Regions from separate parts of the Stenotrophomonas sp. ESTM1D_MKCIP4_1 genome, predicted to be linked through region 2. Evidence: riboswitches for the same ligand, from Rfam matches in the RefSeq annotation. Region 2 holds a riboswitch; the other holds the start of a gene.

Region 1 (15,661 bases), 1.1 Mb from region 2:
AGCGACCACGCTGAAACGTCGCTGCGCATCGGGGGTCACCTCGAACCAGGCCCGCCCCTGCAGCAGTTCGATACGCCGCGCCTGTGCATCGAAATGCACGGCAATGGCACTGTCGGCGTCGAGCACTGCACGGCTGCCATCAGGCAGCTGCACCGCCTGCACCAGGTGATTGCTGCGATGGTCGGCCTGCAGGCGCAGCCAGGCATCGGGGCCGGTGACCAGCAGCGCGAGGGCGGCCACCGCGGCGGCGGCCCAGCGCAGGCGCCGCTGGCGTGGACGGGCATGCGCACGCGTGGGCGAGCGAGGCGTCGTGGTGGCGGCGACCGCAGCCACGGGCGCGGCGCCGAGGCTGCGCCACAGGCGGCGTTCGTGCTCGAAGACGCGGCGGTGGCCGGGTTGTGCCAGCCACTGCTCGAAGGACTGCATCTGCGCATCGGTGTGCGCGCCGGAGGCCAGGAACACGATCCAGTTCCGGGCCTGTTCAGCCACGGGGTCATCGGCGCGGGCGCTGGGAGTGGAGTGCGGGCTCATCGGCTGGCAGTCGGGCGCGTTCAGGCGCGGGGAAAAGGGTTGAACCGCAGCGCGGCCCAGGTATCAAGACGTTCGTGGCGCGGCGGCCCCCAAGGGCGATTGATCATCGGCCCTCACGCGCCCAGGCCAACCGTGCAAGCGCGCTGCGCACGTGGTTTTCCACCGTGGTCACCGACACGCCCAACTGGCGCGCGATCTCGGCCTGGGTCAGGCCCTGCAGGCGGTTGAGGCGGAAGATGGTACGGGTCGGCTCGGGCAGGTGCCCGGCGGCGTCCAGCACACGCTGCAGTTCGTCCTGCGCCATCACCTGCGCCTCGGTGGACACCTCATCCTCCTCCTGCCACAGGTAGTGCTCGGCCAGCAGGCGGTTGCGGCGGGTCGATTCGCGGCCATGGTCGGTGGCCAGGTTGATGGCCAGGCGGTACAGGTACGCCCGCGGGTTGTCGATGCACTGCTGGTTGTCGACCCCGCGCGCCTTGAACCAGACCGCCTGGATGACATCCTCGGCGCCGCTGTCTCCCCCCAGGATGCGCTGCACCCGGCGCAGCAGCGCCGGCCGTTCGCGGATCAGCAGTTCGGTGAGGGTGGCGGCATTGGAGGGCATGCGCGGAACGGAGACGGACGGGAGCGGCGCGCATGCTACTCCGTAAATGCGAATCAGTCACGTTTAGGCCGCCCCAGCGCCTTCAGAGACACGAGGTCAGGCCGTCGTAGACGCTGGTCGAGGTGCCCGGCAATGGCACATCCAGCGCCTCCCGCGCGGGAGCGGCTTCCCAGGCCTGGAGCAGGGCCTGCAGCGGTGTCTGCGGGGCCAGCGGCAGCACGCAGGCATAGCTGCGCAGGTCGACATCGATGCTGCCATCAGCGCGTACCGAGGTGCTGCTGCCGACGAAGGTCCACGTGCAGGCGGCCACCCGACCAGTGGCCCGCTCGACCGAGCAGCGCAGGCGCATGGGCTGCAGGTTGTAGTACTCCCCTTCGCAGAAGGTATCGCCGCAGACATCATCGAAGCCGGCCACCAGCGCGCGCTCGACGTTGCGGAAACGCTCCCAGCCACTGGCCTGGTCTGGATGGAGACGGGCATCGACGTAACGGTCCGCGGCGACGGCGGGCAGGCTGGCCAGGCACAGCGGCAGGCCGATCACCAACGACAGGGCGCGCCTCATGGCTGCACCCCCGGGCCCTGCAGGCACTCGAACAGGCCGGAAAACAGGCTGCGACCGACCACCGGCAACGGCGCCACCAGGCCGCCGGGGGCGGCAAGCGACGCATGGAAGGCTTCCACCGGCACCCCGGGCCGCAGATCCACCGGGCAGACCCAGCGACCATCGGCCACCTGTATCACGCCGGTGTCGGCCTGCACGGCCAGTTCGCTGGCAGCCACCACCCACGCGCAGCGCTGCACGGTGCCGGCCTGCTCCCGTACGGCACAGCGGAACTGCATGACCCGATAGTTGCTGTAGTCGCCCTCGCACAGGGTATCGGCGCAGAGGGCGGAGAATTCGGCCGCCAGCGCAGCCTCCAGGTCGTAGGCACGGTCCCAGTTGGCTTCGGTCCGGGGGAAATCGATCAGGTCCACATGAGGGCCGGCCCACGCCGACGGGACCACGGAGAGCACGACGGCAAGACCACAACAGGGCATCCAGTGCATGGCGATGTTCCTTGGGAATGGGTCACCAGCCTGCGCCCGGCCACGCCCGGGCCCCATCGGAAAACCCCGCCCTGTTTCCTCCGCCAGCGTCCACGACGAAGGTCGGCCCCGCCCTACCCTGCACAGCGGACGGCAAAGGCATAAAATGATCCGCTATCCGTCTACATCCCCCACCTGGAGCACACCATGGGTCTGGAACTCGTCTCGCCCGGCAAGAACCCGCCGGAAGAAATCAACGTCATCATCGAGATCCCGAAGGACTCGGAGCCGGTCAAGTACGAAGTGGACAAGGAAACCGGCGCGATCTTCGTCGACCGCATCCTGTCGACCCCGATGCGCTACCCGTGCAACTACGGCTACGTGCCGAGCACCCTGTGTGGCGATGGCGACCCGGCCGACGTGCTGGTGGTGCTGCCCCTGCCGCTGGTTCCGGGTTCGGTGGTGCGCTGCCGTCCGGTGGGCGTGCTGAAGATGAGCGATGAGGCAGGCAGCGACGAGAAGATCCTGGCCGTGCCGGTCTCGAAGATCTTCAGCGGCTACGCCCACGTGGAAGACATCGCCCAGGTGTCCAGCCACTGGCTGGAGCGCATCGGCCACTTCTTCGAGCACTACAAGGACCTGGAAAAGGGCAAGTGGGTCAAGCTGGACGGTTGGGGTGGCGCGGCCGAGGCCAAGCAGATCCTGATCGAGGCGCACCAGCGCCACCTCGACAGCAAGGCCTGAGCCTGAACAGGATCGCTCCGGTGCAGCGCGCCGGAGCGATGCGGGTCACGTTTCGACACTGCGGGCCAGCACTGTTGGCGCCGTATTAGGTAAATTGCGTCACTTCACACGTCGTCGACGCGCACCGTCGAGACAGCCAGGGGAATGTGTCGTGCGTATTCTGCTAGTTGGGGATTCAGCCAGCCTGCCGGCTGAGCTGAGCGAATTCATTGCCGATCTTGGGGAAGAATGGCAACCGCTCACCGCCTTCGATGGCCATACCGCGATGTCGGCGGTGGCGGCCCAGAGCGTGGATGCGGTGATCGTCTGCCCGCAGCTGCCCGACCTCAATGCAACCACGTTGCTGGGTCAGATCCGCACGCTGCGGCCGGAAACCATCCGTATCGCGCTGGTCGATGCCCAGCAGGGCAACCGGCCGCCGCCGGCACGCCTGATCGGTGTGGCCCACCGCTTCCTGCCGCTGCCGCTGGCACCGGAAGTGCTGCTGGAAGCACTGACCAGCCTGGAAGAACTGCGCGACGTACTGGACAGCCCGCGCCTGCGCGACGCCATCGGCCGCATCGAGAAGCTGCCCTCGCCGCCGCACCTGTACCTGAGCCTGACCCAGGCGCTGGAACATGACGACGACACCGACAGTGCCGACGTGGCCAAGCTGGTGGCCGCCGATCCTGCAATCGCGGCCAAGGTGCTGCAGCTGTCCAATTCGGCGTTCTTCAGCCAGGGCCGCACCATTGCCGACCTGCGCACCGCGGTGACCCGCCTGGGACTGGCCACGCTGCGCGATCTGGTGCTGGCCAGCGAAGTCTTCTCCGCACCGACACTGTCCGGTGCCGAGCGCAATTCGCTGCAGCAGCGCGCGCTGATGGCCTCGCGCCTGGCCGCCCGCCTGTTGCCAGAATCCAGTGCCGAACTGGGCGCCACCGCGGCGCTGCTGGCCGATATCGGCCTGCTGCTGCCCGGCGTGCGCAACGAGCGCAGCGAACCGGCCCTGGCCGATGATCCGCGCCCCGGCCACGCCGAGGCCGGTGCCTACCTGCTGGGCCTGTGGGGCCTGCCGATGCCGATCATCGAAGCGGTGGCCTTCCACCTGCAGCCGCAGCGCGCGAACACGCGCAGCTTCTGGGTGACCGGTGCGGTGCATGTCGCCCTGGCGCTGGTCAACGGCGAACCGGTGGACGAGGACTACCTGCAGCGTGCCGGCGTGCTGAACAAGCTGCCGCAGTGGCGCGAGCATGCCAACAGCCTGATGGGGCTGGTACCGACCGAAGCCTGACCCAACCCGGTTGAACCGATGCGATGGCGCGCCCGTGGGCGCGCCATCTGCGCATCAGCGCTGCGGACAGGCGTCCAGCACGCAGTTGCGCCATTGCAGCTGGCACATCACCGCAGAGCCGCCTGCTGCGAGGCATTCCTGGCGAACCTGCTCGCAATAGCGTCCACCGGCACAGACGATGAGGTTCTGGGCTGATGTCGACCCGGCCAGCGTGGCGTAGATCAGCACCGCGGCAGACAGCTTGCGCAAGAGCGTGGCTTTCATATCCGTCTCCAAGCGTCCGTCATTGGACGACGGGACTGTGCTGGATGCGTCAATCGTAGTCCGTGATCGAATTCACCCTCTGCCCTGCGTCAGAGTTTCCCTACAGAGAATCCGGAAAACCGCCGGCATGGGTCGGCAGCAGCCACAAACAAAGAGGGCGGACCTTGCGGTCCGCCCTCCTGTACTGCGTGTTGCGACGCTTCGATGGATCAGAAGCGCTGGGTGTACTTCATGTACAGGAAGCGACCCACGTCGAAGCCACCGTAGTAGGCGAACGCCGAGTTCGGGGCCGAGTACATCAGCGGACCCTTGTGATCGAACACGTTGTTGGCGCCCAGGGCGATGGTGGCATCCCACGGAGCCTTCCAGCTGACCTGCAGGTCGTGGAAGGTGTTGGAGCCGGTCTTGCGCAGCGGATCAGCTTCGCCGTTGGCGTAGTGGTTCGGCGCGTTGCACCAGAACTCGCCGGTGTCGATGCAGCCTTCCTTCATGCCGGAGTAGTAGCGAGCGGTGTAGTTCACACCGAAATCGCCGTACTGCCAGTTGATGCCGACGTTGGAACGCACGCGGAACAGGCCGGCTTCGCCGACGCGACCGATCATGATGGTGTCGCCGTTGCTGTTCTCGCCTTCCTCGTCGTACTTGGCGGTGTAGCTCGTCGTCCAGTCGATGTTGAACTGACCGATGGCCAGTTCCGGCAGGCGGTACTTGATGCCCAGGTCGTAACCTTCGGTTTCCATCTTGCCGAGGTTGGCGGTGCCGTAGGTGATGGCGCTGACGTGGCCGTCATCGGCACGCACGACGTCGGCACAACGGGCCGAGTTGCCCAGCACGTAGCAGTCACGCAGGATGCGGTCGACGCTGTCCGCGATGATCATGTCGCTGATTTCGTACTTGTACCAATCCAGCGAGACGTCCAGGCCCTGCACCCACTGCGGGCTCCACACCAGACCGAAGGTGGTGCTCTTGGAGGTTTCCGGCTTCAGGTTCGGGTTGGCACCGGAGATGAACTGGTCACCCGACTGGCACGGCAGGGTCGAGCAGACCTTGCCACCCTGGCCGACCTGGGTGTAGCCCACCGGCACGCCGGCCGAGTTGCACGCGGCATTGCCGTTGACCGAGCCCGGGGCGGTGACACCGCACGGATCGATGTACGACTCGAAGCTCGAGCTCAGGCCACCGTACAGGTCGCTGATGGTCGGCGCACGGAAGCCTTCTGCGTAGGTACCGCGGACCAGCAGGCCCTCGATCGGACGCCAGGTCAGGCCGAACTTGCTGTTGGTGGTGCCACCGAAGTTGCTGTAGTCCGAGTAACGGCTGGCAACGTTCAGGGTCAGTTCCTTGGCGAAGGCCACGTCGGCCAGCAGCGGCACGTTCAGTTCGAGGTAGACCTCGTTCAGATCGTACTCACCACGGGTCGGCTTCTGGCCCAGGCCGGTGGACTGGCCCGACTGCGCGAAGGCGTCCGGCACGTAGCTGCCTTCTTCCTTGCGGTGTTCGACGCCCATGGCGAAGCCCAGGTCGCCGGCCGGCAGGGTCACGATGGAACCGGCCAGGTTGGCGGTGAAGCTGGTGGTCTTGGTGACACCACGGGTGGTGAAGGTCGGGAACAGGAAGTCCTGCAGGTCCTTGTCAGCCAGCGAACCCTGGCCGTCCACGCCGTACGGCAGCAGCGGGTTCCACGGGCGGCAGTCACCCAGCGCGATCGGGCTGGCAGCGGTACCGCACTGTGCCACGCCATCAGCGTTGATGAACGACGGGCCCAGCGCCTGCTTGGCAGCGATCAGGCTCATGTCACCGCGGTTGGTCTTGATCGACTCGTTGCGGTTCCACAGAGCGCCGACGTCCCAGTCAAAGGTCTTGCCGGCGAAGTCGAAGTAGCCGCTGACGGTCGGCGCGAAGCGCAGGGTCTTCAGCTGGCTGTCGGTGGTACGCGGCACTTCCCACAGGCGACGGCGGAAGCTGACTTCCTGGCCGACCGGGTTGAAGGCGCTGGCAGCCGACAGCGGGGTGTTGATGTTGCTGGCAGCGGACTGGTACGGGTAGCCGGCAATCTGCTGGAACGTCTGGCGCTCGTTGTAGAGCAGGTCAGTGTTCAGGCTGATCGAGTCGGTGAAGTCGTAGGTGCCGTTGATGTAGACGGACTTGCGCTTGACGCCGGTCAGCAGGCTCATCTGCTGGTTGGAGTTGGCGTATTCGTCTTCGGTCAGTTCATGGTAATCCGCCGCATTGGTCGGATCGCCACCCTGGTTCAGGGTCTGCCAGACAGCGTCCTTGCCTGCACAGTTGTACAGGGTCGGGTTGCACCAGCTGCCGTTCTGGCTGATCGGGCTCCAGTCGGCCGAGGTCGAGTTCGGACCCAGCGAGCCGTCACGGCTGTACCAGCGGTCCTTGGCCCACACCGGGTCCTGCTTGTTGTACTCGGCCGACAGGGTCAGGCTGCCGCGCTCGCCGCGGGCACCGAGGGTCATCGAGTAGGTTTCGGTGTCACCGTCGCCGTTGCCGTACTGGCCGACGTAGACGTTGGCTTCGCCACCGTCGAAGTTCTTGCGGGTGATCACGTTCACGACGCCGGCGATGGCATCCGAACCGTAGATCGAGGACGCGCCGTCCTTCAGGATCTCGATGCGCTCAACGGCCGACATCGGGATCTGGCTCAGGTCCTGCAGGCCCGAGGTGGTGGCGCCCAGGCGCTTGCCGTTCATCAGCACCAGGGTGCGCTCGGCGCCCAGGTTGCGGATGTCGACGTAGTAGCCGCCGACGTTCTCGCCCGAAGCCAGCGACTCCGAACGCGAGATGGCCGGGGAGCCGGCCGAGGTGAGGTTGTTCAGCACGTCAGCGACGCTCGAGAAGCCCTGCTTTTCCAGGCTTTCACGGGTCATCGTCAGGATCGGCTGCTGCGTCTCCATGTTGGCGCCGCGGATGCGCGAACCGGTGACCGAAATACGATCGAGGTCGGTGGTGCCAGAAGCCGCTTCCTGGGCGGAAGCAAACGCAGGCGTCAGCGCCAGCGCAATGCCGGCCGGCAGCAGGCCGAGACGCACTGCGGGATTACGGAAGTTCATCAATCTCTCCAAGGTACGTGTTAGCAGCGTGTTAAAACACCCCAGCACGTTACGATTGCGTTGCAGCGCTGTATTTGCGCGACACACCCGGAGACTTTGCCGATTGTGGCGGAAGCTTCGCGCCGTTTTCACGAAAACGCGAAGCGGAGGTGCCGTAGCGTGCGCGGAATGCGCGGGCGAAGCTGCAGCAGTTGTCGAAACCGCTGGCGGCGGCCACTTCACCCACCATCATGTCGGTATCGCGCAGCAGATCGGCGGCGCGCTCCAGGCGCAGGCGCGCGGACAGCGACTGCGGGCTTTCTTCGTACAGGCTCTGGAAGGTCTTGGAGAGGTACCAGCTGGAGAAGTTGGTCAGCTCGGCCAGTTCACCGATACGCACCACGCGGTGGCTGTTGCCTTCCAGGTACAGGCGGGCGCGCTGCATGCGGCCGAACACCTGGCGCTTGCGGCTGCGTGAGCGGCCGGGGCAGCGCTGCACGTTGTCCGCCAGGGTGCGCTGCAGGCCGGCCAGGTGCAGGAGCAACGGGCGCAGCGCGGGTGCGGGCAGGCCATTGGCCAGTGCATCACGCCACAGGCGCAGGCCGACGCGGGCGTCACCGCGGCTCATCTGCCCACGGCCCGCATAGAGGCCGCAGTCGGCCATCTCGGCCAGCACGCGCAGCGCCTCGGCATTCAGGTTCAGTCCCACGCACAGGCCGTTGCGACCGGCCTGCACCAGCGGGCGCGATTCCTTCTCAAACGCGATCCATTCGCCCTGGCGCAGACGGAAGCGACCTTCCTTCGCTTCCACCCAGGACGTGCCCCGCACCTGCATCCACACCGTGAAGCTGGTGCCGGAGGTCTGCAGGCTGCCGAGGCGTGCGACGCCCAGGCAGGTCGGCGCGACATCATCGATGGCCTTGTCGAGGGACACGGTTTGGCCGCGATCGGCCAGAGAGAGTTGACGCATGGAGGCACCACGGATTTGCCAAGTACAGGCCACCGTTTTGCCCAATCAGGTGCTTCCGCGTCAGGAAAGTCTGACGAGATCGCCACGAATTCGCGACGAGATCACCACGAAAAACTTACGAAGATCAATTCTCTTTGAAAATCATGAACTTGCTGAAGGCCGGAAACAGCGGCGGCGGCGCCTTCGGCAGGCGCATGACGCCGATGTCCGCGCCGTCGCTGACCGCCAGGGCCAGGTACAGCTCGTTGCCATCTGCGCTGGCGCTCAGACCGTTGCCTGCGCTGAGCCGCTGCGCGTCAAGGCAGCGGTCCGGTTCGTCGTGCCCGTCACGCATGCGTACCAGCGTGGTGGCGCAGTCGTTGCGGGTGCCCAGGTAATCGATGCCGCCCTGCCCTGCCACAGTCCAGGTGCGGTAGCGCCACCGGCTGGGCCGGTCCTGGCTGATCTGCTGGATGCTGGCCGGGTCCAGGGTCGGGCCGATGGACCACAGCCCACTGGCAGCCAGGCGGGTGAACACCACCCGCCCCCCACTACGATCCACACGGGCCTGCGACACGCCTTCCAGGCTGCCCAGGCGACGCCACGGCTGGCTGCTGCGATCAAACAGGGTCAAGCGGGTGTGTTGGTCGGCGTCGCGTTCAAGCACCAGCAGCTGGTTGGGGCTTGCGCCATACAGCACCTGCAGGGGCTGCTCGACCGGCACGGGCAGCAGTTGCAGCCGCTCGTCGCGCGGGGCGATTTCGTAGACCACGGCCTTGCCGTGTTCATCGCGGCCCACCACCAGCACCTGGCGGCTGTCCTCGGACCAGTCGGGAGCCTGCCGGGCTTCCGGCCGCAGTCCCTCGATCGGCCGCAGCGAATCAGGCCGCCGCAGGTCGGCCCACCACAGCGCGAAGCTGCCCGAGCGGTCGGAACTGAAGACCATCTGGTGGCCATCGGGGGCGAGCATCGGCTGCCCGTCGCGCCCACTGGACGCAAACAGGCGTTCACTGCCGCCGCTCGCGGGCATCCTGAACACGCCGAACTGGGCACGCCGATGGACGAAGGCGAGCATGTCGCCGCGCCGCGACACCGCGGGCCACTGCGCATCATCCAGGCCGGCATCACGCAGGGTACGCCGTGCCACATCCAGGTAGTAAAGGCGCGCCTCGCTGTCGACGCGGCGGCCGAACACGATGCTGCGACCATCACCGAGCCAGGCCCAGCCACGCAGCTCAGCCGACTCATTGGTCAGCTGCTCCGGCGTGCCACCGGCAGCCGGCACGCGCCAAAGATCGCCCAGTTGCGGGTTGCGCACGAACACCAGCCAGCGGCCATCGGGCGAGTAGCGCGGCGCGTAGTCGAAGTCGTCCTCGTCCACCGCGTAGTCGAGCGCCCGCCACTGCCCGGTAGGCAGGTCAAGCACGCGGATGCCGCGATGGGCGTACCGCCCGACCATGCTGCCGAACACCAGACCGCGGCCATCGGGGGTCCAGTCGAAACTGAGCAGTTCGGTGCCATCGCAGCGGGTCGCCTGACGCAGCGCACCGCCGGTGGCGCTGGCGATCAGCACCTGGCAGCTGCCGCCGGCACCGAAGCGCGCAAAGGCGATTTCGCGCCCATCCGGTGACCAGCTGGGGAACCGGTCGTTGGCGCCTTCCGGGGGCGACAGCAGCTGGCGCGCCGGCGCATTGCCCGAGGTCTGCACCCTGATCGCACTGCCGCCCTTGCCGTCGTCGTTGGCGCCTTCATAGGCGACCTGTGAACCATCCGGCGACAACGTGGGATAGGTCTCGAATCCGGCCGTTGCGGTGATCAGGCGATACGGGCGTTCGGGGCTGCCGATCACGCGCGTGCCATCTTCCACCGCGGCATCCACCGGCGAGCTTGGCGGCGCGGGACGACGCGCCAGCAGCACGGCCATCACCAGCAGCGCCAGCAGCATCGCCACGCCCAGTGCAAGCAGCAGGCGGCGACGCCAATAGCGCCAGCGGCGACGTGCCGGCGAAGGTGCTGCCGGTGAGGGCGGCGCCACTGATTCGTCGATCACGACGGCCGGCAACGGCGCGCTTTCCTCGGCGCTGACGGTGACGGCATCGCTGAGCACCTGCACCGGAACCAGCAATCGATAGCCGGTCTTGGCGATGGTTTCGATGTAGGTCTGGCTGTTGTCCTGATCGTTGCTGAACGCCTTGCGCAGCTGCGTCACGGCCTGGGTCAGCACATCGTTGGTGGGCAACGTATCGGGCCACACCTCGGCGAACAGCTCTTCGCGGGTGACCACGCGCCCGGGTTGGCGCAGCAGCACGCGAAGCACGCCCAATGCCTTCGGCGTCAGCCGACGCGGACGACGCGCACCCACGACCTCGACCTCACGGGAGGACAACGTCACGGTGCAATCGCCGATCCGTATGCGGTCGGCTTCAGGCGGCTGGGTTTCGCTGGTCATCTACTGCTACAGGTCTGAAACGGGCCACGGAAACAACTGCCGATCGACACACATCTGTCCGAGGCACAGCGAGAAGCCAGATTCCGCAAAAAGCATCGGCGCATACCGCAAAAAAAACGAAGCGGGCGAATATTAGCCTATGCAGGTTACCTCGCCTACGCGTGGTCGACATCAGGCTCTCTCTCGCCGACGCATTCACATAAGCAGCAACATCATTCGCGCCCGCTTGGGCGCGAAATTTTTAGCTGGGGTTCATTTTCAGATACGCCGGATCATGGTCAATCCGACCAGCCGCGACACCACCAGCGCAACGTACATAACGCCTGAAAACTGCTCCAGCATGACCAATGCGCGAGCCTGCGGATGCAGTGGTACGACATCGCTGAGCCCTACTCCTGACAGCAAGCTGAAGCTCAGATAAAGCAGTTCCATCCACGTGCGCTGAGGGCCCGCTTCGCTGCCCTGGAAACTGCCTGGATACCACTGCTGGCACACGGCGAACGCGAATGCGAATCCCCACGCAAGCAATGTGAACGTTGCCCCAACCGCAAACAGTTCATCGCGCGTGACTTTATGGTCCTGCAGCATGTAGGCAATCAACGCGCCGGCCGTATAGAAATACAGAAGACTTTCCAGCAGCTGCGCGGTGGTGCCCAGCGCCGGCCGCTCCAGCAGCGCGGCGGCGATGGAAAAAACGACCGACGGAATGGCAAGCACCAACGCCAGCCATGTGCCCAGCGGGCTGCGCTGCACCACCCAGAGTGCAAGCCCCAGCACCGCCATGCCGAACACGCCCAGCGCGGCGCGACCGCCCGCCGTGTCGTCCAGCGCCGGGTACAACAGCACGGCGATCAACTGCGCCCCCAGCAGCCAGGCGGAAGGATGACGGCGGGCGATGGCCAGCCAGCGGGTGGTGATGGCAACGGGCATGGTGTCCTTCCCCTGGGTGATGGGCGCGAGCATAGCCGGTGCTGCATCCACGTGCGGTCGTGCCGGCCACTGGCCGGCAACGTCATGCACGGCAGGGAGCAGGAAAGTGCCTGGTGCTACCGCTGCCACCCCGCCTCGGCGTAATCGCGCACGTCCTGGGTGATCTTCATCGAGCAGAAGTGCGGGCCGCACATCGAGCAGAAATGCGCCTGCTTGTGTGCATCCTTCGGCAGCGTCTGATCATGGAACGCCTTGGCCTTTTCCGGATCGAGGCCAAGATGGAACTGGTCTTCCCAGCGGAACTCGAAACGCGCCTTGCTCAGTGCGTTGTCGCGCACCTGCGCACCGGGATGGCCCTTGGCCAGGTCCGCCGCGTGCGCGGCAATGCGATAGGCCATGATGCCGTCGCGCACATCCTCGCGGTTGGGCAGGCCCAGGTGTTCCTTCGGGGTGACGTAGCAGAGCATCGCCGTGCCATACCAGCCGATCATCGCCGCACCGATGGCGCTGGTGATGTGGTCATAGCCCGGCGCAATGTCGGTGGTCAGCGGCCCCAGCGTGTAGAACGGCGCTTCACCGCATTCGCGCAGCTGCTTGTCCATGTTTTCCTTGATCAGCTGCATCGGCACATGGCCGGGCCCTTCGATCATGGTCTGCACATCGTGCTTCCACGCGATCTTCGTCAGCTCACCCAACGTTTCCAGTTCACCGAACTGCGCCGCGTCGTTGGCATCGGCGATGCACCCCGGGCGCAGACCGTCACCAAGCGAGAAGGTCACGTCGTAGGCCTTCATGATTTCGCAGATCTCCTCGAAATGCGTGTACAGGAAGTTCTCCTGCCGGTGCGCCAGGCACCACTTGGCCATGATCGACCCGCCACGACTGACGATGCCGGTCACGCGCTGCGCGGTGAGCGGCACGTAGCGCAGCAGCACACCGGCGTGAATGGTGAAGTAGTCCACGCCCTGCTCGGCCTGTTCGATCAGCGTGTCGCGGAAGATGTCCCAGGTGAGCGCTTCCGCGCGACCGTCGACCTTTTCCAGTGCCTGGTAGAGCGGCACGGTACCGATCGCCACCGGGGAATTGCGGATGATCCACTCGCGCGTTTCATGGATGTGCTTGCCGGTGGACAGATCCATCACCGTGTCGCCGCCCCAGCGGATCGCCCACACCAGCTTCTCCACCTCTTCGGCGATGCCCGAGGACAACGCGCTGTTGCCGATATTGGCGTTGATCTTGGTGAGGAAGTTGCGGCCGATGATCATCGGCTCGCTTTCCGGGTGGTTGATGTTGTTGGGCAGCACCGCGCGCCCGCGTGCGATTTCATCGCGCACGAACTCCGGGGTGATGATCTTCTGGATGGCGGCACCGAAGGACTGCCCCGGATGCTGCTGCAGCAGCGCCGCATCCTGGATCGCTTCCAGGCGCTGGTTCTCGCGGATGGCGACGAATTCCATTTCCGGCGTGATGATGCCGCGCCGTGCGTAATGCATCTGGGTGACGTTCGCACCGGCACGTGCACGTCGCGGCAGGCTGCGCGCCGGGAAGCGCACGGCATCAAGCTTCGCATCCTGCTCACGGCTGCGGCCGAAGGCAGAACTCAAGCGATCGAGCTGCTCGGTATCGGCACGCTCTTCCACCCAGGCGCGACGCAGCGCCGGCAGGCCTGCGGAGAGATCGATGCGGGCATCGGGATCGCTGTAGGGGCCGGACGTGTCATAGACCGTGACCGGCGCGTTCTCTTCGCCACCAAACAGTGCCGGCGTGCGCGTCAGCGCGATTTCGCGCATCGGCACGCGCAGGTCCGGCCGTGAACCCGGCACATGGATCTTGCGCGAACCGGGAATGGGCCGGGTCACCGACGTGGAGAGTTGCTGGGCCTGCTGCTGCAGGTTGGAAGGCTGTGCGTTCATCGGGCATCGTCCAGGAAGGTCAGGGACGAAGCGGCGGCGCACTGCGCACCGCGCCCGGACGGTCCTTGGGCGGACTCCGGGCACGGCAGCACTGCAAAGCTTCCCTACGCCGGTATGAACCGGATCAGGTTCCAAGGGACTATCTCAACCGCGGCCACCAGGCCGCGGTACCCCCGCTTCTTGGCGCGCATTAGAGCACAGTGCGGTGATCCGGGGTCAGAGCCCGTTGCAGAGCAACGGGGTCCGACCCCTGCCATTCCAGAGATCCGGGGTCAGATCCCGTTGCCACGCAACGGGCTCTGACCCCGTCTCGTTAACGGAACGATGACATCGCGTTCAGTAACGTGCAGAGGCACCGTGTCGTTACGTCCGGTTCCTTCTGCCGCCCGTGCGGCCCTCGCTGCAAGCTCTGGCTCGCTCCCCTCAATCCCTTGATCGGAGAAGCTCCTTCATGGTGTTTCGCATTTCCATCGCGCTGGTGCTGGTACTGGTGCTGCTGGCCGGCTTCGCGCCAGGCCCCTTCAACAGCGTGGTGCAGTCGGTGCTGGCCGATGTCATCCGCAGCGTCGGCTGGCTCTATCTGCTGGTCGTGTTCCTCGCACTGACCTTCCTGATGTACCTGGCCTTCGGCCGCTTCGGCAACCTGCGCATCGGCGGCGAAGATGCCGAGCCGGAGTTCTCGCGTGCCAGCTGGATGTCGATGCTGTTCGCAGCGGGCATGGGCATCGGCCTGGTGTTCTGGGGCGCAGCCGAACCCATCTCGCATTTCAGCAAGCCCCCTGAAGGCCTGGAGCCGCAGAGCATGGATGCCGCGCGCGCGTCGATGCGCTATGCATTCTTCCACTGGGGCCTGCACCCGTGGGCCATCTATGCACTGATCGGTCTGGCCATGGCATGGTTCCAGTTCAACCGCAATGGCCGCGGCCTGGTCAGTGACATGCTGCAACCGATCATCGGCCGCCACCATCGCGGCTGGATCGGCAAGACGGTCAACGTCGCCGCCGTGGTGGCTACTGCCATCGGTGTGGCCACCACGCTGGGCTTCGGCACCATCCAGATCGCCGCCGGCGTCGAGCGCGTCTTCGGCCTGCAGGCAACCGTTGCGGTGCAGATGACCATCATCGCGGTGGCGTTCGTGCTGTACATGGCCTCCACCGCCAGCGGCGTGGAACGCGGGGTGAAGTGGCTGTCCAACTTCAATCTGGCCCTGGCTGCACTGCTGGCGGCGATCCTGCTGGTGCTGGGGCCGACGGGCTTCATCTTCGATACGTTCACGACCACGCTGGGTTCCTACCTGAACCAGCTGGTGACCATGAGCCTGCGCATGTCGCCGTTCTCGGGCAGCACGTGGGTGGCCGACTGGACGATCTTCTACTGGGCCTGGTGGATTTCCTGGGCGCCGTTCGTGGGTTCGTTCATCGCGCGCATCTCGCGTGGCCGCAGCGTTCGCGAGTTCGTGGTGGGCGTGGTGCTTGCGCCGACGCTGCTGGGCTTCTTCTGGTTCTCCGTGTTCGGCGGCACTGCATTGTGGTCGCAGATCTTCGGTCATGCCGATCTGGTGCAGGCGCTGGGCAACGGGTATGAAACGGTGCTGTTCACCTTGTTCGACAGCATGCCGCTGCCCCTGCTGCTGTCATGCGTCGCGCTGGTACTGCTGATGATTTTCTTTGTGACCTCGGCGGATTCGGCCGTGCTGGTGCTGGCCAGCATGTCCACCGACGAGGCGGGCGATCCGCCCCTGAAGCGCAAGCTGGCGTGGGGTATCGCCGTTGCGCTGATCGCAGCGGCGTTGTTGCTGGCAGGCGGCCTGGATGCGCTGCAGGGCATGATCACGATCGCGGCACTGCCGTTCGCGCTGCTGATGGTGCTGGTGATGGTGTCGCTGTACCGGGTACTGGACCAGGAGTACACGCGGGAGCGACGGCAGGCGCAGC
Region 2 (15,661 bases):
TGGCCTGCTGCAGCTGCTGTTCCAGCGCCGCCGCGCGGTCGGCCAGGCCACGCGCGCCCACCGAACCCAGCGCGCCGCCCATGCGGTGCAGCTGCTGGATCGTGCTGGCGCGATCACCTTCACCCAGCGCCCGCTGCAGCTGGGCGATGTCCGTGGCCGTGGCCTGCAGCAGGCTGTCGCGCAGCTGGGTGGCCACCTGCAGGGAACCGAACCGCTGCTGCAGGGCGGCCAGATCGGGCAGTTCCTGCGTGGTGGTGCCCTCGGCGGGCGCTGCCGGTGCCTCCTGCGGTACCGGCACGTCCAGCGCCGCCGCCTGCGGCAGCCAGCGCAGCAGTGCCTGGCGCAGCGTGGCCAGCGACAGCGGTTTGGCCAGCACGTCATCCATGCCGGCCTCACGGCAGCGCCGTGCGTCATCGTTGAGCACACTGGCGGTCAGCGCGATGATCGGCAGGCGTGGCAGACCACTGCGGCTTTCACGCTCGCGCAGCAGGCGGGCGAAGGCGAAGCCATCCAGCACCGGCATGCGGCAGTCGGTGATCACCAGATCGAATTCCTCGACCGACAGGCGGTCCAGCGCCTGCTGGCCGTCATCCACCAGCACATGCGGCACGCCCAGCTGCTGCAGGCGCCAGTCCATCATCGCCTGGTTGGTCGGGTGGTCCTCCACCACCAGCACGCGCGCCTGGCGCAGCGCCGGTGGCAGCAGGGCGGTCTGTTCCTGTTCGGACAGCAGCGCCTGCACATCATCCGCACGTGCTTCCACCAGCGACAGCAGCACATCCACCCGCGTGCCTTCGCCCAGCACGCTGTGCAGGGAGATCTCGCCGCCCATCTTCTGCACCAGCCGGTGGCAGATGCTCAGGCCCAGGCCGGTGCCTCCGTGCTCCCGCTGGATGTGCGCGCCGGCCTGGGCGAACGGCGCGAACAGATGTGGAATCTGATCGTCGGCGATGCCGATGCCGGTGTCGGACACGGTCAGCCGCAGTGGCTGGCTGCCGTCTTCGGTGGTGGCTCCCAGCACATCCACCTGCAGGCGCACGCTGCCCTGCGCGGTGAACTTGATGGCATTGCTGAGCAGGTTGAAGACGATCTGCCGCAGGCGCACGCCATCGACTTCGTGTGCCTGTGCCAGCCGCGGATCGATGTCCACCTGCAGGGCCAGGCCACGCGCGGTTGCCTGCGCCGAGAGCAGCCGGCACACGCTTTCCAGCAGCGGCCGCAGCGGCATCGGCACCGGCGCCAGGCGCAGTGCCCCCGCTTCCATGCGCGAGTAATCGAGGATGTCATCCAGGATCTGCCGCAGCATCTGCGCGGAGTCTTCGATCACCCCGATGATGCGCTGCTGTTCCTGGTCCAGGGGCGAATGCGAGAGCACTTCCAGCATGCCCAGCACACCGCTCATCGGCGTGCGGATCTCGTGGCTCATGGTTGCCAGGAAGCGGGCCTTGGCTTCCACCGCCTCTTCGGCCTCGACCTTGGCCGCCGCCAGCGCATCGGCCTGCGCGCGCGCTTCGCTGACATCCACCCAGTAACCACTCCAGGTGACCGCACCCGCTTCTGCGGCATACGGATGGGCCTGGCTGCGCACCCAGCGGGTGATGCCTTCGGGGGTGTTCACCCGGAACTCGAATGACCAGGACGAGAACGCACGCGCGGCCTGGTCGGTGCCCCGCAGCACCACTGGACGGTCCTCCTCGTCGATGCGTTCCAGCAGCAGGTTGGCATCGTCCATCGCCTGCTGCCGGGATATGCCGAACAGTGCATGGACGTCGCCGGCGATGAAGGGAAAGCTGAGCGTGCCATCGGCAGCGCGACGTGCCTGGTAGACGATGGCCGGCAGGTTGTCGGTCACATCGGCCAGGCGCTGCTCGACATCGCGTCGCCCCGCTACTTCCCTGCGCAGCCGCCATCTCCCCAGCGCGTACACCAGCCCCGCGGTGAGCAGCACCAGCAGCGCGGGCACGCCCCAGTGCAGGAGCGCACTCCATTGCACGTCATGCTGGTACTCGGCAGCCAGCCAGCGGTCACGCAGGGCATCACGCTCGCGGGGCGTCATCTGCAGCAGCAGGCGGTCGAAGGTGGTGGCAAGAACGCCGTGCTGCGCATCCACCGCCAGCGCAAGCTCGTCGTTGAAGTTGGCCGGCGCGGCAATCTGCAGGCGCCCGGGGAAACGGGTCCGCATCAGCTGGTCGACCAGTGCCAGGTTGCCCACGTAGGCATCGGCTTCGCCATCGGCCAGCCGCTGCAGTGCCTGCTCTGCGCTGCGTGCCGGAATGATGCGGGCCTGCGGCGCCTGCTGCAGCACGTAGCCACGCACCCGTTCCGGGTCGGACAGCAGCACCCGCTTGCCCTGCAGATCGGCCAGGCCCAGCATCACCGGGCTGCGCTGGGGGGTGACGATGACATTGGGCACGCTGATGAAGGGTTGGCTGAAGACCCAGCCCGGCCCCAGGTAACGGGAATCGATCGGAATGCCGATGACCGCCTGCAGTTCGCCGCGCTTGGCCTTCTCGCGGACATCGAACCAGTCATGGCTGGGATCGATCTGCAGGGTGGCCCCGGCCTGCTGCAAGCGCTGCAGGTAGCCGCTGGTCAGCCCGTCGGGCTGGCCGTCCTCACCGGCGAAGGACAAAGGCGCCGCGTTGGGTGCGAATCCAATCTTCAACGGCTCCTGCAGTACGCGCTTCTCGGCCTGGCTGAGGGCAAGCTGGGCCGATGTGGACCACTTCAGGGGCGGCAGCCAGTGCTGCGTCAGTGCATCGCGTTGCGAGGGACTGGTCCCTGCCAGAGCCACATCCAGCGCTTCGGCCAGCGGATGGGCGCCATGGGAAACTCCGAAATGCAGGCGCTCGGGTGGCAGATCGCTGGGCCGCAGCATCACCACGCCGTCGATCTTCTGCAGGGCGATCAGCTCGGTTGCGACGTAGGCATTGCCGATGAATACATCCGCCTTGTCGTCTCTGACCATATGCAGCGCGGTCTGCGTGTCAGTTGCGACGAGTTGTCGGGCACGCGGAAAACGGGCACGCACCTGCGGGGCGGTCATGAAATCCTGCTCGATGACCACCCGCAGTCCATCGAGGTCCGGCGTTTCGGATGCGCGCAGGTCACCCGGCCGCCCCACCATCGCCAGCGGCGCTTCCACGTAGGCGCGCGTGTAGTCCATGCAGCGGGCGCGTTCGGCACTGAACGCGACGTTCATCACTACGTCGATTTCGCCACGGCATGTCGCATCCAGCACTGAATTCCAGTCCGGGTAACGACGAAACTGAACCTCCACCCCCAGCTGACGAGCCAGAAGCGACAGGTAATCCGGCCCCAGGCCCACCGGTTGACCCTGCTGCAGGGCCTCGAACGGGGGCCAACCACTGTCATACTGGCCCGCAATGATGACCGGGTGCGCGGCCAGGAACTGGCGCTGCGGCGGGGTCAAGGGCAACGGTCCCGGCTCGGCCTGTGCCAGCGTGGACAGGCCCAGCAGCCCCAGCACAAGGACCCATCCACGCATTGCCCGGTTCCCCATCTGCGACGTTCTCCCAGAAACCCGCCCGGTACCGCGCCGCTCGCGGCCGGCACTGCCCGAAAGGCCATACTAGAGCATGACCTTGCGCATCATCATCGCAGACGACCACCCCGTCGTACGCATCGGTACCCGAGCCGTGATCGAATCCAGCGGCGTCGGCCGGGTCGTGGGCGAGGCCGATGGCGTGCAGGCCCTGATGGCCCTGCTGGCCAGCCAGCCCTGCGACATGCTGGTGACCGACTATTCGATGCCCGGCAGTGCGCAGGCCGATGGCTTCGCGATGATCGGCATGATCCGCCGCCGCTACCCGGACCTGCCGGTGCTGATGCTCAGCGTGTCCAACAACCTGGCCATCCTGCGCATGGTGCTCGATTCGGGCGTGCTGGGCCTGGTCGACAAGAGTTCGTCGATGGAGGAACTGCCGCAGGCCATCCAGACGGTCTATCGCGGCCAGTCCTACATCAGCCGCAGCCTGCGCGAGCGCGTGGAAGAAGCCGGAAGCTGGCGCATGCGCGAAGGCGATGGCAAGCCGCTATCGCCGCGTGAAGTGGAAGTGCTGCGGCTGCTCGGCACCGGGATGACGGTCAAGGAAATCTCCCTGCAGCTGCACAAGAGCGTCAGCACCATCAGCCGGCAGAAAGGCGATGCAATGCTCAAGCTCGGCCTGAAGGGCGATGCCGAACTGTTCGACTACCTGCGTGACGGCAAAATCTGAACCCTGTCCCTCTGGCGATTGAACTTTCAGGCTGGCTTCATGCCGTTTGACGCTAGATGAATACGCAGGCCGCACGGTGGGCACGCGCAATGTTCCGACAATGTTGGACGACCAGCGTGGACATCACGGCAGCCAGGGCGCCCCCCGCCCTCCCTGCCCACCGTGGCATGCCCCAGACAGGAGAACCGAACATGATCAGTACGTCCGCAATCAGCTTCCGTGGCCTGGCAATGGCGCTGGCCCTGCTGGCCGGCGTGGCCGTGGTCAGCGATGCCAGCGCGATGTCGCGGAAGGACAAGCGCACCGTCGTCGGTGCGGTGGTGGGCGGTGTGGCCGGCCATCTGATCTCCAATGGCGACCCGACCGCGACCATCGGTGGTGCCGTGGCCGGTGGTGCCATCGGCAACCTGACCACCAAGGACCGCCACGACAACCGCTATGACCGGCGTTACGACAACCGTCGTTATGACCGTGGCTACAACCGGGGCTACAGCCGCGGCTACCACGACCGGGGCCATGACCGCCGCCATTACCACGACCGCGGCCGCCATCGCGGCTGGTAAGCGCGCCATCGGTTGAGCGGTATCGCAACGGGCAGATCCTGGATCTGCCCGTTTTCGTTCCTGCCTGCGCAGGTTGCGTCGTCAGCGCCCATGGCGTTGAATGCGCAGCCTTGGTGATTCCTTTCCCGGCAGCGGCTGCGGCATGACTTCTTCCCCCCATCGCGTGCAGGGCCTGAACAACGACGAGGTCGCTGCCGACTGGCCGGCAATCAGCGCCGACGAAGTGGCCTGGCTGTGCACGCAGTACCCGGCCTTGGCGGCCGACAGCACACTGCGCTGGCACAGCCCGCGCCCGCTGTCGGCGGCGGCGATCGTCGAGGGTGCAATGGGCAGGATCTTCATCAAGCGCCACCATCACAGCGTGCGCAGCGCCGCCTGCCTGCAGGAGGAACACCGCTTCATTGCCCACCTGTCCGCACAGGGCGTGCCGGTGGTGCGGGTGCTGGCCAGCGCGGACGGCCCGACTGCGGTCGAACACGGGCCATGGACCTATGAACTGCACGCGGCCGGAGCCGGCGCGGACCTGTATCGCGACGCGGTGTCGTGGTCGCTGCTGACCGATACCGCCCAGGCGCTGCAGGCCGGGCGCATGCTCGCAGGCCTGCACCAGGCGTCGGCCAGCTACGCGGCGCCCCAGCGCAGTACCCACATCCTGGTGGCCCGCGACGACCTGATCCGCGCCGACGATCCCATCGCCGCACTGCAGGGCCAGCTGCCGGACCGGCCTTGCCTGGCCCGCTACCTGGCACGCATTCCCTGGCAGGCGCAGCTGCGCGCCGAGGTGCTGCCCTGGCACGCAGGCCTCGCGGCGCGCCTGCGCGACGAGCCGCGGCTGTGGGCACACAACGACTGGCACGTCTCCAACCTGCTGTGGGATGCCGACGGTGCGGTGGCCACGGTGCTGGATTTCGGCCTGGCCTCGCCCACCAGCGCCGTGTTCGACCTGGCCACGGCCATCGAACGCAACGCGGTGGCCTGGCTGGAACTGGAACGCGGCCTCGGTGCCGTGCGCATCGACATCGCCCTGGCCCTGCTGCAGGGCTACCGCCAGGTGCTGCCGCTGTCGGCTGCCCGCGTGCAGCTGCTGGCGGACCTGTTGCCGATGGTCCATTTCGACTTCGCGCTGTCCGAGGTGGAGTACTTCGAGGGCGTCACCGGCTCCACCGCCAACGCCGACGTGGCGTGGAAACCCTTCCTGCTGGGGCATGCGGCGTGGTTCCACACCAAGGCAGGCCAGGCCTTGCTGCAGGCGCTGCGCGCGGCGGCGTAAGGGCAGGTGGGGTCCGCGAGGGGGTCGGATCCCTTTGCGCAGCAAAGGGCTCTGACCCCCTCGCGGCCCCCACCGCTCGCAAATCCGTACCGTTTGTAGTGAAATGGTCACCTGAAGCGGGGGTGCCTGGATCTGCCAGGCTGAGAGAGTCCCTTGGAACCTGATCCGGTTTGCACCGGCGTAGGGAGCTTTGAGCAGCAGTCGCACCCCCACTCCGGGCGGGTGCGCGTGCGCGCCGTCGCTTCGTCTCCCTTGTTGTCAGAAGACGAACCGAATGAACCGCTGCCTGCGCCCCACCCTGCTCGCCCTTGCCCTCTGCGCCGCCCTGCCGCTGCACGCCCGCGCAGCCGAGGCATCCCCCGACGTGGACGCCACCGCCGCCGAGCGCTCGCCGACCGAACTGGCAGCGGTACGCGTGCAGGCCGGCAGACCGGCCGGCGATACCTCGCACGCCAATGCCTTCGGTGGCGGCAGCTGGCAGGACACGCCGGCCTCGGTGAACGTGCTCGACCGCGATTACCTTGATCGACGCCAGGTACGCTCGCTGTCCGAACTGGCCAGCAACGATGCCTCGCTGGGCGATGCCTACGCGCCGGTCGGCTACTACCAGAACATCGCCATCCGCGGCTTCGCCCTGGATGCGGCCACCGGCTACCGCTTCAACGGCCTGGCCGTTGCCGGCGAACAGCGCCTGGCCCTGGAGAACGTGCAGGAGGTGCAGATCCTCAAGGGCGAAGCCGGCCTGGCCGCAGGCGTGATGGCTCCGGGCGGCCTCATCAACTACGTGGGCAAGCGTCCGGCCGAAGTGCGCAACGTCACCCTGGCCACCGATTCGGAAGGCTCGCGCTATGTCGCCGCCGATGTCGGCCACTGGATCACGCCCCGGTTCGGCGTGCGCGTCAATGCGGCCTGGGATGCCAGCGAAACCTACGTCGAGCATGCCGAGGGCCGGCGCAATTTCTATTCGGTGGCGGCGGACTGGCTGATCGGCGAACGCGGCAAGCTGGAAGTGGATGCCAACTACCAGACCAGCTCGCAGCGTTCGGCGTCCGGCTACCAGCTGCTGGGGGCCAGCGAGCTGCCGCGTGGCGTCGACCGCGAGCACCTGCTCGGCTACCAGCCCTGGCAGCGCCCGGTGGATATCGCCAGCACCAACATCACTGCCCTGCACACCTACGATTTCAACGAGCGCTGGCAGTCGCGCGTATCGGTGGGCTACAGCCGTTCGGTCATCGATGACAACGTGGCCTTCGCCTACGGCTGCTACTACACCGCGCAGTGCGCCGATGGCAGCGTGCCGGGCAACTATTTCGCGCCCAATGGCGACTACGACATCTACGACTATCGCAGCCCGGACGACACCCGCCGCAACCAGCAGGCGCGCGCCGAACTGCGGGGCCGCTTCGACACCGGCAGCATCGGCCACGAGCTGACGGTCGGCGCCGACACCTTCCGCCGCACCGTTGATCGCCGCCCCAGCGTCAACGAGTACGTGGGCAGCGCCAACATCCACGATGCGCAGGTGCCGGTATACGACCCTTCGCCGCTGCAGCCGGGCCCGTCCGCACGCCGCCTGGACAGCCGCCAGACCGCCGTGTTCGCGCTGGATCGCATCCGCTTCGGCGATGACTGGCAGTGGCTGGCCGGTGGCCGCTTCGTGCGCCTGGATGAGCGCGCCTATGACAAGCGCGGCACCCCGCAACGGCACAGCCGCCTGTCGCGCTTCCTGCCGCAGACCGCGCTGGTGTGGAAGGCCAACGACCAGCTCAATGTGTACGGCAGCTACGTGCGCGGCATTTCGCTGGGCCAGGAAGCACCGTTCTGGACCTCCAATGCCGATGAATTCCTGCCGGCCGTGCAGTCGCGGCAGCTGGAAGTGGGAGTGAAGTACGTGCCGGTGCAGACGCTGACCGTGGGCGCGGCACTGTTCCGCATTTCCCAGCCCTACCAGTTCGCCCAGCCCGATGGCAGCGACGCCGGCTACACCTTCGTCCAGCAGGGCACGCAGACCCATACCGGCCTGGAACTGACCGCCAATGGCCAGCTGACCGATGCGCTGCAGATCGTGGCCAGCGCCAGCGTGCTGCAGGCGCGTGCGCGCGATGCCGGCACCCCGGTCTATGAAGGCCATCAGCTGGTGAACGTGCCCAAGGTGCGGGCCAGCGTGCACCTGGCCTACGCGCTGCCCTTCGTGCAGGGCCTGGACGTGACCGGTGGCTGGCGCTACGCCGGCGCCAACGTGGCCCGTGCCGATGGCAGCGTGCGCGCGCCGGACTATTCGGTGTTCGATGCCGGCCTGCGCTTCCAGCATCGCCTGCACGAACGGGCCGTCACCTGGAACCTGTCGGTGGACAACGTGTTCAACCGCTTCTACTGGCGCGATACCGGCAGCAGCGGCGGTGATTACTACCTGTTCCCCGGTGCACCGCGACAGGCACGCCTGTCGGTGACGTTCGCACTGTGAGCGGCGTCCTGCTCGAATGGACCGCCGCGCTGTGCAGCGTGCTTGGCGTCTGGCTGATGGCCCGGCGCCGGCTGGCGGCGTGGCCGGTGGGCCTGCTGTCGGTGGCGCTGTATGGCCTGGTGTTCGCCGAGGCCAAGCTGTATTCGGACACGCTGCTGCAGGTGGCCTTCGGTGGCTTCCTGGTTTACGGCTGGCTCAACTGGCGCCGCCACGCCGCCGATGAAGGCAGCATCCGCATCGTGCCGCTGCCACGCGGCACACTGCTGCGCGACCTGGCCATCGGCGTGTGCGGCGGCATCGCCCTGGGTGCGGCCATGCACAGCTTCACCGATGCAGCGCTGCCCTGGCTGGATGCCCTGCTGACCGGGCTGAGCCTGGTCGGGCAATGGTGGCAGGCGCGCCGGCACGTGGCCTGCTGGTGGGTGTGGATCGGTGTGGACGTGGTCTATGTGGGCACGTACCTGTTCAAGTCGCTGCACGTGACCGCGGCGCTGTACGTGTTCTTCCTGGGCCTGGCCGTGTATGGCCTGCGTGCGTGGAGCGCTGCAGCACGCACGCATCGGTAATGGCGCGGATCTACCGGTAGTCGCCAACCTTGGTTGGCGCGCTTCTGCCAACCAAGTTGGCATCTACCAGAGAGACATCCACGCGTGGCGTGGGGTCATCCGCCCAGGTCGGCCAGCACCTTGCGCGAGGGCGCGAAGAAGGTCACGCCGGTGGTGGCCGTCGAGAAATCCAGGATGCGATCGTGCAGCGGTGCCGGGTTGCCGATGAACATGCGCTCGAGCATGGTCTCGATCACCCACAGGCGGCGCGTATAGCCGATGAAGTACGTGCCGTACTCGCCACGGCCAGGGTTGGCGAAGGGCATGTTGTCACGCAGGATCTCATGCTCGCCGTCGGCATCTTCGATGGTGCACAGCGTCTTGTGCGATTTCTGCGCATCGGCCGGCGCATCGTCCAGTTCCATGTTGTTGTGCTTGGTGCGGCCGATGATCGCTTCCTGCGCCTCGGTCTTCTGCGCACGCCAGGCATCGAGGTTGTGCAGGTACTTCTGCACCACCACGTAGCTGCCACCCGCATGTTGCGGGTCTTCATCGCCGACGATCGTGGCCTCCGGCAGGGACAGCCCTTCCGGGTTGGCCGTGCCATCGACGAAGTCCAGCAGGTCACGGCCATCGAAGTAGCGGAAGCCGGCCACTTCATCCACCGTTTCCACCGCATCGCCGAAGGCCAGCAGCAGATTGCGCTCGAACGCCACGATCAGATCCTGGGTGCGTGCGCGGATGTGGTACAGCAGATCGCCCGGGGTGGACACCGCGGTGTGGGTAGCGCCCTTGATCTCGCGGAACGGCTTCAGTTCGCGCGGCGGCGTGCTGCCCACCAGCGCTGCCCATGCGCGGTGGCCAATGGCCACATTGCAGGTGAAGGTACGCTCGATCTCGCGGATGGCGGTGTTCTTGATGAGGTCATCGGTGCTGCCCAGCACCTCGCGCGCCCGGGCGATGGAATCGGCATCGTCCTTGACCTTCAGCACCAGGAACGCTGCGCAATGGGTCAACGGCGCGGTGATCTGCTGCGGCTCGTTGTCGAGCGTGTGGTTGAGGGCGGTGATCGGGGCGGGCTGGGAATTCATGGAACATCCTGCTGGCGTGGGGCGGGCACATCGCACATGGCGAGGTGCGGGCGATTCTAGCTGAACCCCCTGCTGATGGTGGAGCTGCAGTAGCGCCACGCCATGCGTGGCTGAGGAATGCATCCCCCTACGGCGTGGCGCGACTGAAGCGCATTGCCGGTGGCCACGCGTGGGCGATTCCAACGGAACCGATGTCAGGTTTTCTTCGCTGGCCCCGTCTTCAGTCTCCAATACACCCCGCCTGGAGCCCGCATGCACGCCACGGACATCGCCGCCCCCATCGCCCCGCCACGCCGACACTGGCCCACCCGGCGCCTGCTGCACTGGCTGGCACTGAGCGCGCGCCTGCTGCGGCGGGCGCCCCTGCGCCTGTTCCTGCTGGCCCTGCTGCCGATGCTGGTGGAGATCGTGCTGCAGTTCGGCGTGCCGGTGGCTGGCGTGGTGCTGTCCAAGCTGGTGGTACCGCTGTTTTCGATGTGGGCCCTGCTGATGCTGGATGCGTTCGTCCGTGACGGACGCTTCGCGCCGTTGCAGGCGGGCCGCCGCCTGTGCGCGCGCCCGGTGGCCGTGGCAGTGCTGGCCGTGCTTTCGGCGCTGGTCTTCGCTGGACAGGTAGCGATGGCCGGCGTGCTGGCCGGTCCCTCGGCGGCAATGGCCTTCGTTGTCGGCGACAGCGCAACGCTGGCGGGCTTGGTCAGCCGCCTGCAGATTGGCCTGGTGCTGGCCAGCGGCCTGCCGCTGGGCATGCTGCTGCTGACCACCGTGCCGCGTGTACTGCTGGATGGCATGACGGTCGCGACGGCCCTGCGCGACAACCTGCGCCTGCTGCGCGCAGGCTGGCGCCCGCTCGGGGCCTACCTGCTGCTCAACGCGGTGCTGCTGGTCGCGCTGCCCTACCAGCCATGGCTGCTGCTGCCCCTGCTGCTGCTCGGCTACGTATCCTATTGGGTCTACCGCGATGCGTTCGCGGATGACGTTGGCTGAGGAGCGGCACGGTTGGGCAATACGCTGTCCATGGATATCGCCGGGGTACTGCAGGCGCATTGGCCGATGCTGGTGCGCATGGCTGGCAGCTATGCGCGCGAGCCCGCCCGCCGTGATGACCTGCTGCAGGAAATCAGCATTGCCCTGTGGCAGGCACTGCCGCGCTGGCGTGGTGAAGAGGGCACGCTGCGTGCCTTCATTGCGCGGGTCGCGCACAACCGCGCGATGGATGCACTGGCCGGGGAACAGCGCCATCGCAGCAGTGCGCTGGATGACCGTCTGCCGGATCCGGATGCTGACCCGCTGCAGCACACCGCGCGCGCCCAGCAGCACGACAGCCTGCTGCAGGCCGTACGGCAGCTGCCACTGGGCCTGCGCCAGGTGGTGCTGCTGGCGCTGGAAGGCTTTTCGCAGCGCGAGATCGGCCAGGCCTTGGCACTGGAAGAGAACACCGTTGCCCAGCGCCTGAGCCGCGCACGTCGGCAACTTCGCGAACGGATGGGAGGCGCCCGATGAACCCGGCTACCGACAGCAACGAGTGGAGCGACCTGCAGGCGCTGTGGCAGCAGCAGCCCACCCTGCCGGCGGTGGATGTGGCCGCGCTGCAGCGCGAAGCCGCGCGTCGCAGCCGCTGGATCCGCCTGCGTTCGGCACTGGAACTGCTGGTCACGGCGATGGCGGTGGGCAGCTGCGTCCGCGCCCTGCTCGACCCGCGCCACCTGGTCGCCCCTGGGCTGCTGTGGGGCCTGATCGTATTCGTGCTGGCCGTGGCGGGCTGGATCTTCGTGCAACGCCGGCGGCAGTGGCGCAGCCATGGCCTGGCCCCGGCCGCACTGCTGGCCTTCGAGCGCCAGCGCGCGCGCATCTCGATGCAGATCTGGCGGCTCAACATCTGGCTGTCACTGGCAGTCTGGGGCGGGCTGGTGCTGCTGGCGCGCGATGCGATGCAGGCCGGCCCCGATGCCCCCGGCGCGCTGCCGCCGCAGACGTGGGCGCTGAATCTGTGGTTGAACGCTGCCGTGGTGCTGGGCGCCGCGTTGGCTGGCGCCTGGGCCGGACGGCGCCGGCAGCGGCGGTTGCAGCGGCTGGCCGAGCTGGAAGCACAGCTGTAGCGCCACGCCATGCGTGGCTTGGGTAGCCAGCGCGCTGCGCAGCCACGCGTGGCGTGGCTCTACTGCACACTTCAGGCGGAGGTTCTCCGGAAGCCGGGGAGCGCCACGCCATGCGTGGCTGGGGCAGCCAGCGCGCTGCGCAGCCACGCGTGGCGTGGCTCTACTGCACACTTCAGGCGGGGGTTTCCGGAAGCCGGGGAGCGCCACGCCATGCGTGGCTGGGGCAGCCCGAGCGCTACGCAGCCACGCATGGCGTGGCTCTACTGCACTTCGTAGCGCCACACCACAGTAGAGCGGCACCCGCCCAAGGTGGTATCCATCCGTCGCGAGGGACAGGAAAAAAAGAAGCCCGGCGCGAGGCCGGGCTTCGGGTGGCGTGCGGGAGAGAGAGAGAGAGCACACGCCGGTAACGCACTTTTACTGCACTGCTGTTCTTACCAGGTGAAGCGCGGGCCCACGAACCACTCGCGATCGCCGGCCTTGGCCAGCTTCACTTCGCCGCTCAGGCCCCAGTTCGGGGTGAACTTGGCGGTGGCGCCGACGCGGCCGTAGAACTCACCTTCCGGGTTGATACCGTGCTTCTTGCTGTAATCCTCGTAACCGGCCAGCGCGTAGCCTTCCAGGTTCGGGGTAAATGCCGTGCGCAGGCCCACTTCGGTGGAATAGCCGTTGAAGTCCAGGCCGTGCTTCATGTCGAACTTCTGGTACGCAACACGTGCCACCAGGTCGGTGTTCGGTGCGATGCCATAGTTGTAGCCGGCGCCGATGCGCCACTGGTCAACGTCGTTCTTGAAGGTGTCGGTTTCCTGCTTGCTGTAATCAGCGAAGACCGAGAAGTTCGGGTGCACTGCAACCGAGCCCTTCACGCCCCAGCCATCGGCGTCGCCGCCCTTGGCATCGGTGTTCACGTAACCGCCTTCGACATAGTTGTACGACAGGCCGTCAGCAGCCGATGCAGCGAACGGCAGTGCAGCCAGCAGACCCAGGGCGAGCAGCGAATTCTTGTTCATCGGGACACACCTTTAATTATTTTTGGTTTTGCCGGCCGCCTCCTCTCGGGAGAGAGGGAGAGAAGAGGCGGTCGACAGGTGTGAATTATCCGTTTGCTGGTGAAATCGACCCTGAATATTGAACTGACCAGTACATGAATAAGGTTCCTGTTCAGGGAACTCTGCGCGATTGTCATGACTTGCACCAACCTGCCTGTTTCACCGTGTCCGGCAAGGTCAACGGCCCCGCCTTCGGCTTTCGCCCGCTCTGCATGCGGGACATACTCACCGCATGATCGAGCCCCAACGAATCCCGGCCCGCCTGCTCGCGCAGCTGCGCAGCGAGGCCTGGCGCCGCCGTGCCGCGCTGTGGATCGGCGCTGTGGCGGTGGCCCTGGTCGCCATCCTGTTTGCCAAGGCCAGCGATGCAGCCTTTGCCGTGTTCCGGCGCATCATCGAGCACTCGCCCTGGTGGGCGCTGTTGCTCACCCCGGGCATCTTCGCGCTGCTGGCCTGGTTGACCAGCGGTGCGATGCGGCCCACGCGCGGCAGCGGCATTCCGCAGGTCATCGCCGCGCTGGACAAGCCCGATGAGGCATTCCGGAAAACCAATCTGTCCCCGGCGGTGTCGGCCGGCAAACTCCTGCTGACCTCGCTGTCCCTGCTGGGCGGCGCCTCGGTCGGGCGCGAAGGTCCGACCGTGCACGTGGGCGCCAGCCTGATGTACCTGTTCGGGCGCTGGTTCGGCTTCAAGGATCCGCGCGAACTGTCGCACTTCCTGCTGGCCGGCGGTGCCGCCGGCATCGCGGCGGCATTCAACACGCCACTGGCCGGCATCGTGTTCGCCATCGAAGAGCTGAGCGGCCGTTTCGAGCACCGTTTCTCCGGCACGCTGCTGACTGCGGTGATCGTGGGCGGCGTGGTGTCGCTGGGGCTGCTCGGTAACTACACGTATTTCGGCCATGTGAGCGCGCGCCTGCCGCTGGGCCAGGGCTGGTTGGCCATCCTGCTCTGTGGGGTGGTGGCCGGGCTGCTGGGCGGTCTGTTTGCCCGCATGGTGCTGGCCAGCGTGGCCGGGCGTCCGCGCTGGCTGGGCACGCTGCGCCAGCGCCACCCCGTGTTGCTGGCGGCGGCCTGCGGGCTGGTGGTGGTCGGCCTGGCGCTCGTGTTCGGCGAAGGCGCCTTCGGAACCGGCTACGAGCAGGCGCGCAGCCTGGTGCAGGGCCAGGCGGTGGTCGGCCATGAGTTCGGGCTGATGAAGCTGCTGGCGAACCTGGCGTCGTACATCGCCGGCATTCCGGGCGGCCTGTTCTCGCCCGCCCTGGCAGTGGGCGCCGGGCTGGGCCACAACCTTGCGGTACTGATGCCCGACGTCGACCCGCGCGCATTCGTGCTGCTGGGCATGTGCGCCTACCTCACCGGCGTCACCCAGGCCCCGCTGACCTCGGCGGTCATTTCGCTGGAATTGACCGACAGCGGCGATCTGCTGCTGCCGATCCTGGCCACGGTGCTCATCGCCCGTGGCGTGTCCGGGCTGGTGTGCCGGGTGCCGATCTACCGTGGCCTTGCAGAACAGCTGCTGCCGCCGCAAACGCGCACTGCCGAAGGCGGCACCTGATCAGCGTGCGTCGAACCGCTCGGCGCTGACCGGCGTGGCCCGTGCTGCCAGTACCAGCGCGGCGGCGGTCACGCAGGCCATCGCCACCCACGCCACACTGAGGTCGCCGACGGTGTCGCGGATCGAACCGGCCACGAAGGGCAGTACGCCGCCGACCAGATAGCCCACGCCCTGCACGAACGACACCAGGATGCCCGCCTTGGCCGGCTGTCGGCAGTGGTCCATCACCAGGATCAGGGTCATCGGGAACAGTCCGCCGATGGACAGGCCAAGCAGGCACATCATCAGCCACGGTACATACATCGGGGCCAGCCCGATCAGCACATAGGTCAGTGCGGTGGCCACCAGGAACATGCCCAGCAACGCACGGCGATCGCGGAAGCGTGGTGCCAGCCAGGAAACAAGGAAGCCACCGGCCACCTCGGACAGGCTCAGCGCCGCCAGCATGAACCCGGCTTCGTTCGCGCGCACGCCGGCTTCCATCATGTACGGCGCGATCCACGCCAGGCACAGCGTGTAGCAACTGCTGGACACGCAGAACAGCGCGACCAGCAGCCAGGTGCGCCCCTGCTGCCAGGGACGGAACGCGGTGGGTGCGGCAGCCGTGGCCGATGCGCCGCCCGCCGGTGAGTCGGCATGCCCGCTGTTGGGCAGCCACAGTGCGATGCCGGCCAGGGCCAGCAGCGCCCAGAACGCCATCGTGCCCTGCCAGTCCAGCCATTGCAGCAGCGTGGATGCGCTGGCCGCTGCCAGTGCCGCGCCACCCATGATCATGCTCACGTACAGG

The links. Region 2 has a riboswitch for thiamine pyrophosphate ahead of C1924_RS00930 (TonB-dependent siderophore receptor). Riboswitches for the same ligand answer to the same signal wherever they lie in the genome.
Positions count from the first base shown of each region.
Region 1: another riboswitch for thiamine pyrophosphate. It lies ahead of thiC (phosphomethylpyrimidine synthase ThiC); the one in region 2 lies ahead of C1924_RS00930 (TonB-dependent siderophore receptor).

Region 1 covers NZ_CP026004.1:3,562,489-3,578,149, forward strand. Annotated here, with positions in the region: gene C1924_RS16270 (FecR domain-containing protein) at 1-531, opposite strand, end outside; gene C1924_RS16275 (sigma-70 family RNA polymerase sigma factor) at 635-1,135, opposite strand; gene C1924_RS16280 (hypothetical protein) at 1,218-1,697, opposite strand; gene C1924_RS16285 (hypothetical protein) at 1,694-2,149, opposite strand; gene ppa (inorganic diphosphatase) at 2,369-2,905, shown strand; gene C1924_RS16295 (HDOD domain-containing protein) at 3,057-4,178, shown strand; gene C1924_RS16300 (hypothetical protein) at 4,233-4,442, opposite strand; gene C1924_RS16305 (TonB-dependent receptor) at 4,652-7,507, opposite strand; gene C1924_RS16310 (helix-turn-helix transcriptional regulator) at 7,557-8,456, opposite strand; gene C1924_RS16315 (winged helix-turn-helix domain-containing protein) at 8,581-10,884, opposite strand; gene C1924_RS16320 (ion channel) at 11,143-11,814, opposite strand; gene thiC (phosphomethylpyrimidine synthase ThiC) at 11,931-13,727, opposite strand; TPP riboswitch at 13,811-13,912, opposite strand; gene C1924_RS16330 (BCCT family transporter) at 14,179-15,661, shown strand, end outside.
Region 2 covers NZ_CP026004.1:208,511-224,171, reverse strand. Annotated here, with positions in the region: gene C1924_RS00950 (transporter substrate-binding domain-containing protein) at 1-3,523, opposite strand, end outside; gene C1924_RS00945 (response regulator transcription factor) at 3,600-4,238, shown strand; gene C1924_RS00940 (glycine zipper 2TM domain-containing protein) at 4,430-4,801, shown strand; gene C1924_RS00935 (phosphotransferase) at 4,944-6,071, shown strand; TPP riboswitch at 6,180-6,275, shown strand; gene C1924_RS00930 (TonB-dependent siderophore receptor) at 6,346-8,535, shown strand; gene pnuC (nicotinamide riboside transporter PnuC) at 8,544-9,101, shown strand; gene C1924_RS00920 (Dyp-type peroxidase) at 9,197-10,171, opposite strand; gene C1924_RS00915 (hypothetical protein) at 10,424-11,155, shown strand; gene C1924_RS00910 (sigma-70 family RNA polymerase sigma factor) at 11,168-11,671, shown strand; gene C1924_RS00905 (hypothetical protein) at 11,668-12,267, shown strand; gene C1924_RS00900 (Ax21 family protein) at 12,702-13,277, opposite strand; gene C1924_RS00895 (chloride channel protein) at 13,549-14,874, shown strand; gene C1924_RS00890 (MFS transporter) at 14,875-15,661, opposite strand, start outside.